Regions from separate parts of the Streptomyces sp. NPDC029014 genome, predicted to be linked through region 2. Evidence: predicted binding sites of a transcription regulator. Region 2 holds the regulator's gene; the other holds the start of a gene.
The links. The regulator HspR, encoded in region 2, represses chaperone genes until heat shock. The targets are predictions, from matches to a motif close to TTGAGNNNNNNNNNCTCAA.
Positions count from the first base shown of each region.

Region 1: the regulator HspR is predicted to act here: its motif matches at 4,681-4,699, upstream of lon (endopeptidase La).

Region 1 covers NZ_JBVHVT010000017.1:78,761-86,828, reverse strand. The annotation lists gene ACZ4VL_RS12045 (sensor histidine kinase) at 1-417, opposite strand, end outside; gene ACZ4VL_RS12040 (protein phosphatase 2C domain-containing protein) at 818-1,591, shown strand; gene ACZ4VL_RS12035 (MarR family winged helix-turn-helix transcriptional regulator) at 1,657-2,121, opposite strand; gene lon (endopeptidase La) at 2,259-4,658, opposite strand; gene ACZ4VL_RS12025 (DUF4097 family beta strand repeat-containing protein) at 4,919-5,674, opposite strand; gene ACZ4VL_RS12020 (DinB family protein) at 5,799-6,341, opposite strand; partial or broken gene ACZ4VL_RS12015 (sulfurtransferase) at 6,354-7,250, opposite strand; gene ACZ4VL_RS12010 (glycosyltransferase family 39 protein) at 7,310-8,068, opposite strand, start outside.
Region 2 covers NZ_JBVHVT010000028.1:496-8,563, reverse strand. The annotation lists gene ACZ4VL_RS17260 (pyridoxamine 5'-phosphate oxidase family protein) at 1-401, shown strand, start outside; gene ACZ4VL_RS17255 (Rieske (2Fe-2S) protein) at 556-870, opposite strand; gene ACZ4VL_RS17250 (hypothetical protein) at 867-1,109, opposite strand; gene ACZ4VL_RS17245 (helix-turn-helix transcriptional regulator) at 1,212-2,231, shown strand; gene ACZ4VL_RS17240 (heat shock protein transcriptional repressor HspR) at 2,336-2,806, opposite strand; gene dnaJ (molecular chaperone DnaJ) at 2,808-3,986, opposite strand; gene grpE (nucleotide exchange factor GrpE) at 4,035-4,730, opposite strand; gene dnaK (molecular chaperone DnaK) at 4,730-6,574, opposite strand; gene ACZ4VL_RS17220 (sugar transferase) at 6,838-7,443, shown strand; partial or broken gene ACZ4VL_RS17215 (iron-sulfur-binding reductase) at 7,554-8,068, shown strand, end outside.

The sequences.
Region 1 (8,068 bases), on a different contig from region 2:
GACGGCCTCGGCGCGGACGGCCTGGACGCGGGCGAGGGACTTGGCGAGGGGCTCGTCGGCCTCGGCCCGGACCTCGTCGATCTGCCGGTCGGTCAGGGCGGTGCGCTCCTGGACGGGGTTCTTGGCCTGGGCGCCGGGACGGCCCTTGGCCACGTACTCGACGACGGCGTCGCGCTCGTCACCGAGCAGGTGCGTCAGGGTGAGGGTGTGCTGTGTCTGTTCGGCGAGGGTGACCAGCTGCTGGGAGTCGTTCAGCTCGCGGGTCGCCGTGACCACGGCGGGGGCGCCGGCCGCGAGGACGGTGAGACCGGCGACGGCGACGCCGACGACCAGCCTGCTGCGTACGTGGACGCGGCGTCCTGCGGGGGCTGGTCCGTCGGTGGCGGTGCCGTTCTTCCGAGACCGCTTCTTCTGCACCGGTGCTCGCAATCCTGTACGTGTTCTCGTGCTCGTCTACTCGTGTGGCCGAGGTAACGGCCGGTCAACAAGTAAACGCCCCCTGTCCCCTCAGTACCGCCTCAGACCTTCGCAGTGTGATGGGGAGAGAGCCTCACATCGCCCACCCGGCCACTCGAACGAGTGAACATCACGGAAGAGTTGGCGACCAACTCGGCAAACCGGCCGCGGAGCGACTCCGCGGCCGGGTGGTTGAAAGATCGATGGGGGCTTTGGCAATATGCGCGCCCACATGTCCCCGGGGGCGCCCGGGCGCCGGGCGGAGGCCCGGACCGGCGGCCGCCGTACGCCTCCGCGCCTTGGTACGGACTTTTACGGCCGTCGCGGGCGCCGGCGGCGGCCCCACGGGCAGAATGTCCGTATGCGCATCGACCTCGCCACGGCCCCCGGCAACCCGGAACGCCCCAACGAGGACTGGCTATCAGCCGCGACGCCCGCCGCCGGCGGCGGAGTCCTGGTCGCACTGGACGGGGTCACCCCGCCGCCCGGGGACGTCGGCTGCACTCACGGAGTGCCGTGGTTCACGGCCCGGCTCGGGGGTCGATTGACCGAACTGTCCGGATCGCGGCGGGACATGCCACTGGAGTGGATCTTGGCGGAAGCCATCCGCGACACGGCCGACACCCACCGCGGGGCGTGTGACCTTTCTCACGTGCGTACGCCGCAGGCGACCGTGGTGGTCGTCCGCTGGGACGAGGCGTACGTGGAGCACCTCGTCCTCTCGGACTCCGTCCTCCTCCTGGAGGCGCCGGACGGCGCGGTGACCGCGGTGCTCGACGACCGGCTGGACCGGCTCCCGCGCGAGGCGCTGCGCACCCGGGCGTCGGCGGACGCGCTGCGCAACGCGGAGGGCGGCTTCTTCACGGCGGCCGCGGACCCCGCGGTGGCGGCCCGGGCGGTGACCGGGCGCAGCCCGCGCGGGGAGGTGCGGGCGGTGGCCGCGCTCACCGACGGGGCGAGCCGGTGGACGGACACCTTCGACGAGGGCGACTGGGCGCAGTGCCTGGCGGTGCTGCGCAAGGAGGGAGCGCAGGGCCTGATCGGCCGGGTGCGGGCGCTGGAGACGGACCGGGAGCGCCCGGCCGCCCGCGGCAAGCGGCACGACGACGCGTCGGCGGTGTTCGCCGAGCTGTAGCCCCTTTCAGGCGGCGGCTCCGCTCCTCCGCGCCGGCTCCTCGCCCGCCCCTGTCCGCTCCGCGCCTACTCCTCGCCCTGGTTGAGCTGGTTGAGGAGCCGGGCCAGTTCCGCGACCTCGCCGCGGTCCCAGTCGGCGAGCTTGCGCATGTACTGCTCGCGCCGGGCGCCGCGGACCCGCAGGAACCGCTCGCGGCCCTCGTCGGTGAGCCCGACGAGGAAGGCCCGGCCGTCCGCGGGGTCGGGCTCGCGGGCGATGAGGCCGAGCACCTCCAGGGCGCGCAGCTGCCGGCTCATGGTGGCCTTGCCGACGCCGAAGTAGGCGGCGAGGTCGGTGGCCCGCTGGCGGCCTGCGGCCTCCAGCCGCACCAGCAGTCCGTACGCGGCGGGCTCCAGCTCGGGGTGCAGGGCGCGGGCCATCTCCCCGGAGGAGGCGCGGGCCCGCCGGAGGAAGACGGAAAGCTCCCGCTCCAGCGCAAGGAACTCCTGGTCTTCGCTGCCGTGCACGTGCCGCTCCTGTCCGTGTGTCAGGCACCCCCTGTGCCGATCACCTCCAGTATTTCGTAGAGGGTGCGGCGCCGGCCCGGGGCCCCGCCGGAGCGGGGTCCCGGGCCGGGCGGAGGTGTGCGGGCCGGTCGGCGCGGAGGAGTTCGGGCCCTCGGGGCGGATCAGGCGGCCGCGCTGACGGGGGCCGTCCGGGCCTCGGAGAGCGCCAGCTCCAGCACCTGGCGCACGTCCGTCACCGGGTGCACCTCCAGCCGCTCCAGCACCTCGCTCGGGACGTCGTCCAGGTCGGCCTCGTTCCGCTTGGGGATGATGACGGTGGTCAGGCCGGCCCGGTGCGCCGCGAGCAGCTTCTGCTTGACGCCGCCGATCGGGAGCACCCGCCCGGTGAGGGAGACCTCGCCGGTCATCGCCACGTCCGTGCGGACCTGCCGGCCGGAGAGCAGCGAGGCCAGCGCGGTCGTCATCGTGATGCCGGCGCTCGGCCCGTCCTTGGGGACGGCGCCCGCCGGGAAGTGGATGTGCACGCCCCGGTCCTTCAGGTCGGCGACCGGCAGCTCCAGCTCCGCGCCGTGCGAGCGCAGGAAGCTCAGCGCGATCTGCGCCGACTCCTTCATCACGTCGCCGAGCTGACCGGTCAGGGAGAGCCCGGCCGCGCCGGTCTCCGGGTCGGCGAGGGAGGCCTCGACGAAGAGCACGTCGCCGCCCGCTCCGGTCACCGCGAGGCCGGTCGCGACCCCGGGGACGGCCGTGCGCCGCTCGGCCGGGTCCTGCGCGGACTCCGGCACGTGGTGCGGCCGGCCGATGAGCGCCCGCAGGTCGTCGGCGCCGATGCTCAGCGGCAGCGCGCGCTCGCCCAGTTCGTGCTGGGCGGCGACCTTGCGCAGCAGCCGGGCGAGGGAGCGCTCCAGGGTGCGCACGCCCGCCTCGCGGGTGTACTCGCCCGCCAGCTTGCGCAGGGCCTCCTCCTCCAGGACGACCTCGTCCGCGCCGAGGCCGGCGCGCTCCAGCTGGCGCGGCAGCAGGTGGTCGCGGGCGATCACGACCTTCTCGTCCTCCGTGTACCCGTCGAGGCGGACGAGCTCCATCCGGTCGGCGAGCGCCTCGGGGATGGCCTCCAGCACGTTCGCGGTCGCCAGGAAGACGACGTCGCTCAGGTCGAGCTCCACCTCCAGGTAGTGGTCGCGGAAGGTGTGGTTCTGCGCCGGGTCCAGGACTTCCAGCAGGGCGGCGGCCGGGTCGCCGCGGAAGTCGGAGCCGACCTTGTCGATCTCGTCGAGGAGCACGACCGGGTTCATGGACCCGGCCTCCTTGATGGCGCGGACGATGCGGCCGGGCAGCGCGCCGACGTACGTGCGCCGGTGGCCGCGGATCTCGGCCTCGTCCCGTACGCCGCCGAGCGCGACGCGGACGAACGTGCGGCCCATGGCGTGCGCGACGGACTCGCCTAGGGAGGTCTTGCCGACACCGGGCGGGCCGACGAGGGCGAGGACGGCCCCGCCGCGGCGGCCGCCGATGACGCCCATGCCGCGCTCGGTGCGGCGCTTGCGGACGGCGAGGTACTCGGTGATGCGGTCCTTCACGTCGTCCAGCCCGGCGTGCTCGGCGTCGAGGACGGCGCGGGCGCCGGTGATGTCGTAGGCGTCCTCGGTCCGCTCGTTCCAGGGCAGTTCGAGGATGGTGTCGAGCCAGGTGCGGATCCAGGAGCCCTCCGGGGACTGGTCGCTGGACCGCTCCAGCTTGTCGACCTCCTTGAGGGCGGCCTCCCGTACCTTCTCGGGGAGGTCGGCGGCCTCGACGCGGGTGCGGTAGTCGTCGGAGGCCTCTCCCTCCTTCTCCCCGTTCAGCTCGCGCAGTTCCTTGCGGACGGCCTCCAGCTGACGCCGCAGCAGGAACTCGCGCTGCTGCTTGTCGACCCCGTCCTGGACGTCCTTGGCGATGGACTCGGCGACGTCCTGCTCGGCGAGGTGCTCGCGCAGCCAGGTGATGGCGAGCTTGAGACGGGCGACGGGGTCGGCGGTCTCCAGCAGCTCGACCTTCTGGGCCACCGTCAGGAAGGGCGAGTAGCCGGAGTTGTCGGCGAGGGCGGAGACGCCGTCGATCTGCTGGATGCGGTCCACGACCTGCCAGGCGCCGCGCTTCTTGAGCCAGCTGGTGGCGAGGGCCTTGTACTCCTTGACGAGTTCGGTGACCGATCCGGGCAGCGGGTCGGCGAGCCGCTCGTCGACGCTCTCTCCCTCGACCCACAGCGCGGCGCCGGGGCCGGTGGTCCCGGCCCCGATGCGGACGCGGCCGATGCCGCGGATGAGCGCGCCGGGATCGCCGTCGGAGAGCCGGCCCACCTGCTCGACCGTCCCCAGCACACCGGTGCCGGCGTACTTCCCGTCGACGCGCGGCACGAGCAGCACCCGGGGCTTCCCGCTGCGGACCGCGGCCTGGGCCGCCTCGACGGCGCCGCGCACCTCGGCGTCGGTCAGGTCCAGGGGAACGACCATGCCGGGCAGCACGACCTCGTCGTCGAGCGGCAGCACGGGCAGGGTGAGCTTTACGGACGTCGAAGCCATGATCTTCCCTTCGGCAGTGAAGTTGAGCTATGCCGACTCAATGCATGTGCGCCTCCAGGTGTTCCCCAACTACCGTTCGCCTCCGGCGAACACGCCCGGAAGGGGTCGGATCACGGGCCCGGGGCCAGGTGCCTGCCGGGGCCGGCGCCTACCGGGGCCGGCGCCTACCGGGACCTGGCGCGGTCCTTCGGGGCCGCAGCCCGCGACGGGCACGCCGTGCTCATGCGGATCTCCTGAACCCAACCCGCCGTCGGGCCGGGCTACGCCCCGAAAATGCGGATGTCGCCGGAGGACGTGCGGGCCTGCAAGCGGGCGGGGGCGGCCGGGTCCGTGGGGACGGAGACCTCGTTGCGGCCCGAGTCGGTGGCCGTCTCGACCCGGTACGGGGCCGCGGGCAGGCGCAGGGTGACGTCGCCCGAGGTGGTCTCGGCCGACACCGAACCGGGCCCCTTCGCGAACTCCAGGCGCACGTCGCCCGCGGAGGTCGCGGCATCGGCGCTCGCCCCGGTCAGGCCGGTCGCGGTGACCGAGCCCGAGGTGGTGCGGACCCGCAGCGGACCCGTGACGCCCTCGGCCCGGACGTCGCCGGAGGAGGTGGTGAGGTCGGCGGCGGCCACCCCGGTGACGGTGAGGCGGCCGCTTGTGCCGGCCAGCTTGACCGTCGCGCCGGCCGGGACCTCCAGCCGCCAGTCGGTGGAACAGGGGCCGGAGCCGGAGCAGCCGTCGGTGAGGACGAGGCGGCCCTGCGACAGCTGCCGCCCCGGCACCGGCTCCGGGCCGCCGCGGTAGCGGACCGTGCGGTGGATGCGGACTCCGGGGCCGCTGCCCGGGACCACCTCCACGGAGCCGCTGCGGGCGTCCGGCACCTCGACCGCGGTGACCGCCCCGGTGACCTCGGCGCCGTCCGAGAGGGTCGTCAGGCGCTCGCCGAACACGCATGCGGACAGGAGCAGGGCGCCGGCCGAGGCGACGAGCGCCGCTCGTACGGACCGGGACGGAACGCGGTGGAATGCCATGCCCCGACTCTGCCGGGGGCGGCCACGGCGGGCCGATGGTGCCGGTACCCGGATCCGGGGTGGGGTTGTCCCCCGGATCCGCCGGCCACCACGATCCCGCCCGCCTGCCCCCGCGGCGGCAGCGTCAGAGGCCGACCGAGCCGTCGATGCGCTCGCGCAGCAGGTCGGCGTGGCCGTTGTGGCGGGCGTACTCCTCGATCATGTGGACCAGCACCCAGCGCAGGGACACCCGCCCGCGCCAGCCGTCCTCGCCCTCCGCGTCGAGATCGGGCGCGGCCGCGGTGAACGCCCGGGCGAACGCCACCTCGGTGTGCCAGGCCTCCCACGCCTCCCCCGCGGCCCCGGCGGTACCGGGGCCGGGGCGGCCGGCCCCGGCGAAGTCGAAGTCGCCGTCCGGGTCCGCCTCCGAGGAGTACCGGGCCGGCGCTTCCTGACCGGCCAGGACCTGCCGGAACCAGCGCCGCTCCATGTCGGCGAGGTGCCGGACGAGCCCGAGCAGCGAGAGCGTGGACGGCTCGACCGGCCGCAGGGCCAGCTCCGCGCCCAGCCCGGCGCACTTCAGTTCCAGGGTGGCGCGCTGCGCCTCCAGGACGTCGGTGAGGATGCTCCGCTCGTCCCCGGTGGCCGGTCCGCCGAAGCGCCGTTCCGAGGTGTTGCCCGGGATCAGCTCCGCCCGACGGCCCGTCACGGCGGGGCGCTCCGGGCTCGCGGCCCAGTCCGTCCACGAGCCGTCGTACACGGCGAGGGATGCGGGCGGGTACCCGGCGAGGACCGCTCCGAGGGCGAGGACGCAGGCCGTCACCCCCGACCCGCAGCTGAAGTACAGCCGCTCCCGGCCCCCCGTCAACACCTCGAAGGCGTCCTTGAGTTCCCCGGCGGGCCGCATCTGGCCGCCCTCTCCCAGCAGCTCCCCGAACGGCAGGTTGACCGCCCCCGGCATGTGGCCCCCGCGCAGCCCCGGCCGCGGCTCCGGGGCGGTGCCGGCGAAGCGCTCCCGCGTCCGGGCGTCGAGGACGGCCGCGTCCGGGTCGGCCAGGGCGGCGGCCACGGCGTCGCCGTCCACCAGGAGCCCGGCGCGGGGGCGGGCCGTGAAGGAGCCGCGCGGGCCCTCGTACGCGGGCCCGGTCTCCTCGACGGGCAGCCCGGCGGCGGTCCAGGCCGGAAGGCCGCCGTCGAGGACGGCGGCCCGGTCGAAGCCCATGGCGCGCAGCATCCACCAGGCGCGGGCGCTGGAGTAGACACCGGCGCCGTCGTAGACGACGACGGTGCTGGTGTCGTCGATGCCGAGCTCGCGCGCGGCCGCGGTGAACGCGTCCGCGCCGGGCATGGTGTGCGGGGCGGGGGCGTCGTGGTCGGACAGGGCGCCGTCGAGGTCGAAGGGGCGGGCGCCCGGGATGCGCCGGCCGGCGCCGCGGTGGGCGCCGACGGAGGCGTCGAGGACGACCAGGCCGGGCGTGCCGAGGCGGGCGGCGAGCCAGTCCGCCCCGACGAGGGGCCCGACCGGCCCCCCACCCGCCCCTGCGCCTGCGCCCGTGCCCGTGTCGGTGTCGGTGTTCGACTGGGTGTGCTCGGTCATGCGGTGGGTCCCCCCGGAGCCTCGTGCGACGTGACGGCACCCATCCTGCCCCGACCGCCTCAGGGGCATCCGCCCGGGCGGGCCCAGACCGCGATCCGCGCCCCGCGCACCCGGTCCACCGAGCAGAGGTCGTAGTGCGAGACCAGCGTCTGCCGTTTGACGGCCTCCCGCGGGTACGGGTCGAGCGGCTGCCCCGCCGGGTCCATCAGCGCGATCACCCGCGGGGCGTCGTCCACCAGCCGGGCCCGGATACCCGCCGAGGGCAGCTCGGTGCCCCACAGGCTGGCCGAGGCGGCCGGGGAGCGGTCCAGGGCCAGGTCCCACAGCCCCCGGTACACGGCGGGCGAGGACAGCAGCCACTCGCGCCGCCGGGCGGGCAGGAACAGCACCGCGTCCCCGGGCCGGGCCCGTTCCCGGACCGCGGACGCCACGGCGAGGGCGTCGTCCTTGCGGCTCTCGGGGGTGCGCAGCCACACCGACCACCACCCGAAGGGCACCAGCACGGCGGCCACCAGCAGCCACGGCACGGCCGCGCGCCACCGCTGCACGGCCGCGAGGCGGGCCCCGGCCGCCAGGGCGAGCCCGGTCAGCGCGTAGAGCACGTACCGGTCGACGTACAGGGGGTGCACCAGCGAGACGGCGATCAGCAGCCCGGGCGGCAGCAGCGCGAGCGGTACGGCGACCCTCACCAGCTCCCGCGGCACCGCGCTCCCCCGCGTCAGCAGCCACGTCGCGGCCGCGACCACCGCGTACGCGGCCCAGTCCGCCCAGCCGGGCCGGCCGAGCCAGCCCAGCTGCTGCTCGACCTGCCGGGCGCC
Region 2 (8,068 bases):
TACTCAACCCGACGCCCGAATACCTCGCCTTCTGGCGGGAGCGGCACGTCTGCACGCTGACCACCCCGCGCCCGGACGGCACCCCGCACGTGGTGCCCGTCGGGGTGACGTACGACCCGGAGGCCGGCCTGGCCCGGGTGATCAGCAACAAGCACAGCAAGAAGGTCCGCAACGTGCTGGCGGCCCAGGCGGTGGGGCCGGGCTCGGCGCGGGTCGCGGTGTGCCAGATGGAGGGGCGCCGCTGGGCGACGCTGGAGGGCCGCGCGGTGGTGCGCACGGACGAGGAGGCGGTCGCGGACGCGGTGGCGCGCTACGCGCAGCGGTACGGGCGGACGCCCTCGCCCAACCCGGACCGGGTGGTCATCGAGATCGCGCTGGACCGGGCGATGGGCCGCGCCTGAGGGGTGGGGTGCGGACCGGACGGTTCAGGATTCGCCTTGTCCGGTTCGACCACTGGACGCCGACATCACAACGGCGCCATCGTGGTCAGGTCCACGATGGCGCCGTTGTGTGGGGGAAGCACCTGGAGCGATCTGCAACGACGGGGGAATCGCTTCAGGCACTGCGGGGGGTGGCGGTGGTGATGTCGGGTTCGAAGAGCTGGTGGTCCCGCTGATCGAGGTTCACGAAGACCATGCCGTAGCGCACCTCGCAGCGGACCGGCTGCGGCGCGCCGCGGGGGCGGCGCAGGCAGCGGTACGCCCGCACGTCCTCGTCCTCCTCCCGCGTGATCACGATGGGCTGGCCGAAGAGGGTGACCATCAGCGAGTCGCCGACCTGGGGGATGGCCGTCGCGAGGTCGATGAACTGCCAGCCGGAGCGATAGGCGGAAGCCATTTCGCGGCGGAAGCCGCGGTCATCGGGGGTCATACCGTGCTCTCCACGACAAGGGCTGCGGAATCGGCATCTGCGGGGGTCGAGCGCCACCCGCTGTCCAGCGGGGCCTCACGCCATCCGCTGTCCGCCGAGGGCTCGCGCCATCCGCTGTCCTCCGCCTGGATGTCCGCGGCACCTCCGGCGCCCCCCAGCGCGGCTGCGGCGAGTCCCAGACCGGCCACAGCCGAGAAGATGACGGTGGCAAGCGCCGAGCGAAGCATTCTCTTGTTCATGGTCGGCTTCGTCCTCACTTGATGAAATCCTCTCCCCCGCCTGTCAGACGATGGCTCATTCAGGCACGTCGCTGCCACAGGGACGATGCATCATGTTCTTGCATGTTCAGGACCCTGGGGGGTGGAGATTTGACAATAAACACAACAAAAGCGACACATCCCCACTCGGTCGCGAACCTGTGCTCCGAAGGAGCGCGCCTCTACACGAGCGCGCTGCGGACCGGTCGCATCGCACGTGGCGACGTGGAAGCGGCGCCCTGCCTGCTCGACCTGGCCCTGCTCCAGCCGGATCCTGATGACGTCAATTCACTGCGCCCGGTTCCACCGGCGGTTGCGCTGGCCCAGCGGCTGCATCCGATCGAACGCGAGATCCGCGAGCGGCACCGCGATTCTCTCGAACTCTCCGAAGCGTTCGAGCCGTTTCTCGCCATCAGTGCGCAGGCTCCGGCCAGTACCCACGCCATCACCGTGCTGGAGGGCTTCGACGCCATCAACGCCGCCCTCAACCTGGCCACCGCCGAGTGCCACACCGAGATGCTCACCGTCCAGCCCGGCGGCGCCCGCCCCAGCCTGGAGCTTACGGAAGCCCTGGAGCGCGACCAGCCGCTGACCGACCGCGGTGTCCGGATCCGGACCCTCTACCAGCACACGGTCCGCCACAGCCGGGGCACGCTCGCGTACGTCGACATCCTCAAGGCCGGCAAGGTCGAGGTGCGCACGCTGGAGGAGCTCTTCGAACGGCTCATCATCTTCGACCGCACGGTCGCCTTCATCCCCGCCAGCGACGACCGCCAGGTGGCCCTGGAGCTGCGCCACCCGGGGCTCGTGGACTACCTCATCAAGGTGTTCGAGCAGCTGTGGCACCGCGCGGTGCCGCTGCAGGAGGAAGTGACCTACCAGCCCACCCGGGACGGCATCTCGGGCGTGCAGCGCACCATCGCCCAGCTCCTCGTCGAGGGGCACGTGGACGAGGCCATCGCCCGCCGGCTGGGCATGAACGTACGGACCTGCCGGGCGCACATCGCCAAGCTCGCCAGCACCCTCGGCAGCGGCAGCCGCGCCCAACTCGGCTTCCTCATCGCCCGGTCCGGGATCCTGGAGGAGCGCGGGCCGGACTGCTGAGGCGGGACGGCCGCGAGGACGCCGAAGGCCCCGCCCGGGAGGAACCCGGGCGGGGCCTTCGTCATGTCGGCGTGTCGCCGCGTCGGCGGGCCGCCGCGCCGCCGCTAGTCGTTCGTCCGCTTCGGGGCGGGACGCCAGACGACGAGGGCGTTGCCGGCCACCGGCGGCTGGTACTTGACCAGGTCGCGGCGGTACGAGGCGTGCACCTGGGCCTCGCGCTGCTGCATCACGGCGGCCGCGCCCTCGACCGCGGCCGAGAGCTCGGCCACGCGCTGCTGGAGGGCCTCGACCTGGTTCTGCAGCTCGATGATCCGCTTGATGCCGGCCAGGTTGATGCCCTCGTCCTGGGACAGCGCCTGCACCGTGCGGAGCAGCTCGATGTCCCTGGCCGAATATCGCCGTCCGCGGCCCGCCGTGCGGTCCGGGGAGACCAGACCGAGGCGGTCGTACTGGCGCAGGGTCTGTGGGTGCAGACCCGAGAGCTGGGCGGCCACCGAGATCACGTAGACCGGGGTCTCGTCGGTCAACTCGTAGGCCCCGCCACCGAAGCGGGGCTGTCGTCGGCGGCCGTCCATGTCATGCTCCCTTCGCAGACTCGAACAGCGCGGCACGCGGGTCGTCCGACTCCGTCGCGTCGCGGTACATCTCCAACGCCTCGCGGGCCTTGTCCGTCAGCGCGGACGGGACCGCGACCTCCACCGTCACCAGCAGGTCGCCGCGGGTGCCGTCCTTGCGGACCGCGCCCTTGCCGCGGGCCCGCATGGTGCGGCCCGTCGGGGTGCCCGGCGGCAGCTTCAGCGTCACCGCGGGCCCGCCCAGGGTCGGGACCTTGATGTCGGCGCCCAGGGCCGCCTCGGAGATCGTCACCGGGACGGTCACCGTCAGGTTGTCGCCCTTGCGGCCGAAGACCGGGTGGCTGCCCACGTGGACGACGACGTACAGGTCGCCGGCCGGGCCGCCGCGCTCGCCCGGCGCGCCCTTGCCGCGCAACCGGATCCGCTGGCCGTCGGAGACGCCCGCCGGGATCCGGACCTGCATGGTCCGCGAGGACTTGGCGCGGCCGCTGCCCTTGCACACCTCGCAGGGGGTTTCCGCGATCAGGCCCCGGCCCTTGCAGTCCGCGCAGGGGTCGGTCAGCGAGAAGCCGCCGCCGCTGCCCCGCGAGACCTGGCCGGTGCCGACGCAGGTCGGGCACACCCGGGGGGTGCCGTTCTTGTCGCCGGTGCCGGAGCAGGCCTTGCAGGGGGCCTGGGAGGACATCCGGAGCGGGACCGTGGCCCCGTCCACCGCCTCCGTGAACGAGAGGGTGACCTCGGACTCGATGTCCTGGCCCCGGCGCGGCTGGGTCCGGGTTCCCGGACCGGCGCCGCCCCGGTTGAACAGGCCGCCGAACACGTCGCCGAGGCCGCCGCCGCCGAAGCCGCCCGCGCCGCCGCCCTGGGCACCCCCGAAGAGGTCGCCCAGGTCGAAGTTGAAGGAGCCGCCGCCAGCGCCGGGACCGGGGCGGAAGCCACCGTTCCCGAACAGCGCGCGGGCGTCGTCGTACTCCTTGCGCTTCTTGGCGTCACCGAGGATGTCGTTCGCCTCGGAGATCTCCTTGAAGCGCTCCTCGGCCTCGGCGTCGCCCTTGTTGGCGTCCGGGTGGAACTCGCGGGCGAGCTTCCGGTACGCCTTCTTGATCTCCGCTTCGGTGGCGTCCTTGGGGACACCGAGGACCTTGTAGTAGTCCTTCTCGACGAAGTCCTTCGTGCTCATCCCCGGCGTCCCTCCTCTCGTGCCGTCACATGATCAGCTTTACGGACGTCAGCCCTTGTCGGCTGCATCCGCGTCCTTGTCCGAAGGCGTGTCGCCCTCCCCGGACTCGGACTTCGGGGCCGCACCCGGCTGGGGCTCGGCCACCGCGACCCGCGCGGGGCGGATCGTGCGCTCGCCGATCCGGTACCCGGGCTGCAGGATCGCCACGCAGGTCGTCTCGGTGACGTCCGGCGCGTACGAGTGCATCAGGGCCTCGTGGATCGTCGGGTCGAAGGGCTCGCCCTCCTTGCCGAACTGCTGGAGGCCCAGCTTGGCCGCAGCCGTCTCCAGCGATTCGGCCACCGACTTGAAACCGCCGACCAGTTCGCCATGGTCCCTCGCCCGGCCGATGTCGTCCAGGGTCGGGAGCAGCTCGGTCAGCAGGTTCGCGACCGCGATCTCCTTGACGGCGATGCGGTCCCGCTCCACGCGGCGACGGTAGTTCTGGTACTCCGCCTGGAGCCGCTGGAGGTCACCGGTGCGCTCGGAGAGCGCCGTACGGGCCTGGTCCAGCTGCGCCACCAGGGCCGCGTTCGCGCCCTGGGCGGAGGGGGTGGACTGGTCGGACTGGGCTCCGGAGTCCCCGGCCGGGGCCGCCGGCTCCTCGGAGGAGGAGTCGGCGGTCTTCGGCTCGGCGGCGTCCTCAGGGGTCGCGCCGTTGGGGACTTCGGGCTTCTCCTCGAAACCCGCGGTCTCCTCCGGCATCAGGCCGCGCCGCCCTTCGGCTTCTCGTCGTCGACGATCTCGGCGTCGACCACGTCGTCATCGGCCTTGGCCTGGCCCGCGTCACCGGCACCGCCGGCGGCCTGGGCGCCCTGGGCGTCGGCGTAGATCGCCTGGCCGAGCTTCTGGCTGACCGCGGCGACCTTCTCGGTCGCGGTGCGGATCTCGGCCGTGTCCTCGCCCTTGAGCTTCTCCTTCAGCTCGGCGACGGCGGCCTCGACCTCGGTCTTCACGTCGCCCGGGACCTTGTCCTCGTTGTCCTTGACGAACTTCTCCGTCTGGTACACGAGCTGCTCGGCCTGGTTGCGGGTCTCGGCGGCCTCGCGGCGGCGCTGGTCCTCCTCCGCGTACTGCTCGGCCTCCTCGCGCATGCGGTTGACCTCGTCCTTGCCGAGCGAGGAGCCGCCGGTGACGGTCATCTTCTGCTCCTTGCCCGTGCCCAGGTCCTTCGCGGTCACGTGCATGATGCCGTTGGCGTCGATGTCGAAGGAGACCTCGATCTGCGGGACGCCGCGCGGGGCCGGCGGCAGGCCCGTCAGCTCGAACATGCCGAGCTTCTTGTTGTACGCCGCGATCTCGCGCTCGCCCTGGTAGACCTGGATCTGCACGGACGGCTGGTTGTCCTCGGCCGTCGTGAAGATCTCCGAGCGCTTGGTCGGGATCGTGGTGTTGCGCTCGATGAGCTTGGTCATGATGCCGCCCTTGGTCTCGATGCCGAGGGACAGCGGGGTCACGTCGAGGAGCAGGACGTCCTTGACCTCACCCTTGAGGACACCGGCCTGGAGGGTGGCGCCGATGGCGACGACCTCGTCCGGGTTGACGCCCTTGTTGGCCTCCTTGCCGCCGGTCAGCTCCTTGACGAGCTCGGCGACGGCCGGCATGCGGGTGGAGCCGCCGACGAGGACCACGTGGTCGATGTCGGAGAGGGCGATGCCCGCGTCCTTGATCACGTTGTGGAACGGCACCTTGCAGCGGTCCAGCAGGTCCGAGGTCAGCTGCTGGAACTGGGCGCGGGTGAGCTTCTCGTCCAGGTGCAGCGGGCCCTCGGCGGAGGCCGTGATGTAGGGCAGGTTGATCGTGGTCTCCGTGGAGGAGGACAGCTCGATCTTCGCCTTCTCGGCGGCCTCGCGCAGGCGCTGGAGGGCCATCTTGTCCTTGGACAGGTCGACGCCGTGGCCGTTCGCGAACTGCTTCACCAGGTAGTCGACGACGCGCTGGTCCCAGTCGTCACCACCGAGGTGGTTGTCACCGTTGGTGGCCTTGACCTCGACGACGCCGTCACCGATCTCCAGCAGCGACACGTCGAAGGTGCCGCCACCGAGGTCGAAGACGAGGATGGTCTGGTCGTCCTTGTCCAGGCCGTAGGCCAGGGCGGCGGCGGTCGGCTCGTTGACGATGCGCAGGACGTTCAGGCCCGCGATCTCGCCGGCCTCCTTGGTGGCCTGACGCTCGGAGTCGTTGAAGTACGCCGGGACGGTGATGACCGCGTCGGTGACCTTCTCACCCAGGTAGGCCTCGGCGTCGCGCTTCAGCTTCTGCAGGATGAAGGCGCTCATCTGCTGCGGGTTGAAGTCCTTGCCGTCCAGGTTGATCTTCCAGTCGGTGCCCATGTGGCGCTTCACCGAGCGGATGGTGCGGTCGACGTTGGTGACCGCCTGCCGCTTGGCGACCTCGCCGACGAGGACCTCGCCGTTCTTGGCGAAGGCGACGACGGACGGCGTGGTCCTGGCGCCCTCGGCGTTGGTGATGACGGTGGGCTCGCCGCCTTCGAGAACGCTGACGACGGAGTTAGTGGTGCCCAGGTCGATGCCGACCGCACGTGCCATTTCAATTCCTCCAGCTGACTTGAGTGGAACAGGCTCAAGAGTGCCCGACGCCTCGTCCTGCGTCAACAGAGGTGAGTGGGGTCGACTCAACTTTTATCCCGTTCTTACGCTCATCCGCGAGCGGATCTCCAGCGGGGCGGGGCCGACACGACGGGCGGGGCGGGGCCCGACACCCTGACGGGGCGGGGCCGAGTGGGCGACGCACACCCCCTGCCGCTGCGCGGCATCCAGGAACCGCCACCGGGGCAGGGCACGGTGCCTGCATGCCGCTGCCGCCGCTCACGTTCCTCCCGGTCCGGCGCCCCGCACGCAGGCCCTCCCCGCCGCCCGACCGCACCCTGCGCCCGCCGCGGCCGCTCCGGCTGCCGCGGCGCCCCGCCTATCCGGCGAAGCGGGCGGTCGACCTCCTCGGGGCCGCGACCCTCCTGTGCGCCTTCCTGCTGCCGCTGCTCATCGCCGCCGCCCTGCTGTGCGCGGCCGGGGGGCGCGGCCGGGTCCTCGCCCGCGAGCCGGTGGCGGGGCTCGACGGCCGCACGTTCCGCACCTGGCGGCTGCGCACGGCGGGGGCCGGCCGGATCGGCCGGGTGGTGCGCCGCTGCACGCTGGACGCGATGCCCCAGCTGCTGAACGTGCTGCGGGGGCAGATGTCACTGGTCGGGCCGCGCCCCCAGGCGCGGACCGACCGGCCGGACCGGCTGCTGGTTCGCCCCGGAATGACCGGTCTGTGGCAGGTGAGTGCACGCTCCGACCTCCCCTGGGAGGAGATGGCCCTGCTGGACCGGCACTATGTGGAGAGCCATTGGCTGGGGATGGATCTCGCAATCCTGGCGCAGACCCCTCGGGCGGCCCGTGAACACAGGCATGCCTGAGCGACACAGATCACCGCACGCTCACCTACATTGCGGCGCGGAGAATGGGTAACCTCAAGCCTTGACTCAATAAGTTACTGCTTAGTAAGTTCCGCCCGAGGAGCCCTCCCATGCAACTCGCCGCGATCATCGTGTCGCTGGTCCTCACCGTGGTCGGCGTCGCGCTGCTCGCCCGAGCCGTGGCGCAGATCTACCGGTTCGTGAAGCTCGGACAGCCCGTGCCGGCCGGCAGCCGCACGGACGACCCGAAGGCCCGAACCATCACCCTGGTCCGGGAGTTCCTCGGGCACAGCCGGATGAACCGCTGGGGCATCGTCGGCTTCGCGCACTGGTTCGTCGCGATCGGCTTCCTGACGCTGCCCCCGACGCTGGCGCAGGCGTACGGCCAGCTGTTCCAGGCCGACTGGACGCTGCCGGTGCTCGGCGGCTTCCTGCCGTTCGAGCTGTACATCGAGTTCATCGGCCTCATGACGGTCGTCGGCATCGTCGTGCTGATGGCGATCCGCCTGATGTCGCTGCCGTCGCGGGCGGGCCGCAAGTCGCGCTTCGCGGGCTCCAAGGCCTGGCAGGCGTACTTCGTCGAGTACGTCATCCTCACCATCGGCCTCGCGATCCTGGCCCTGCG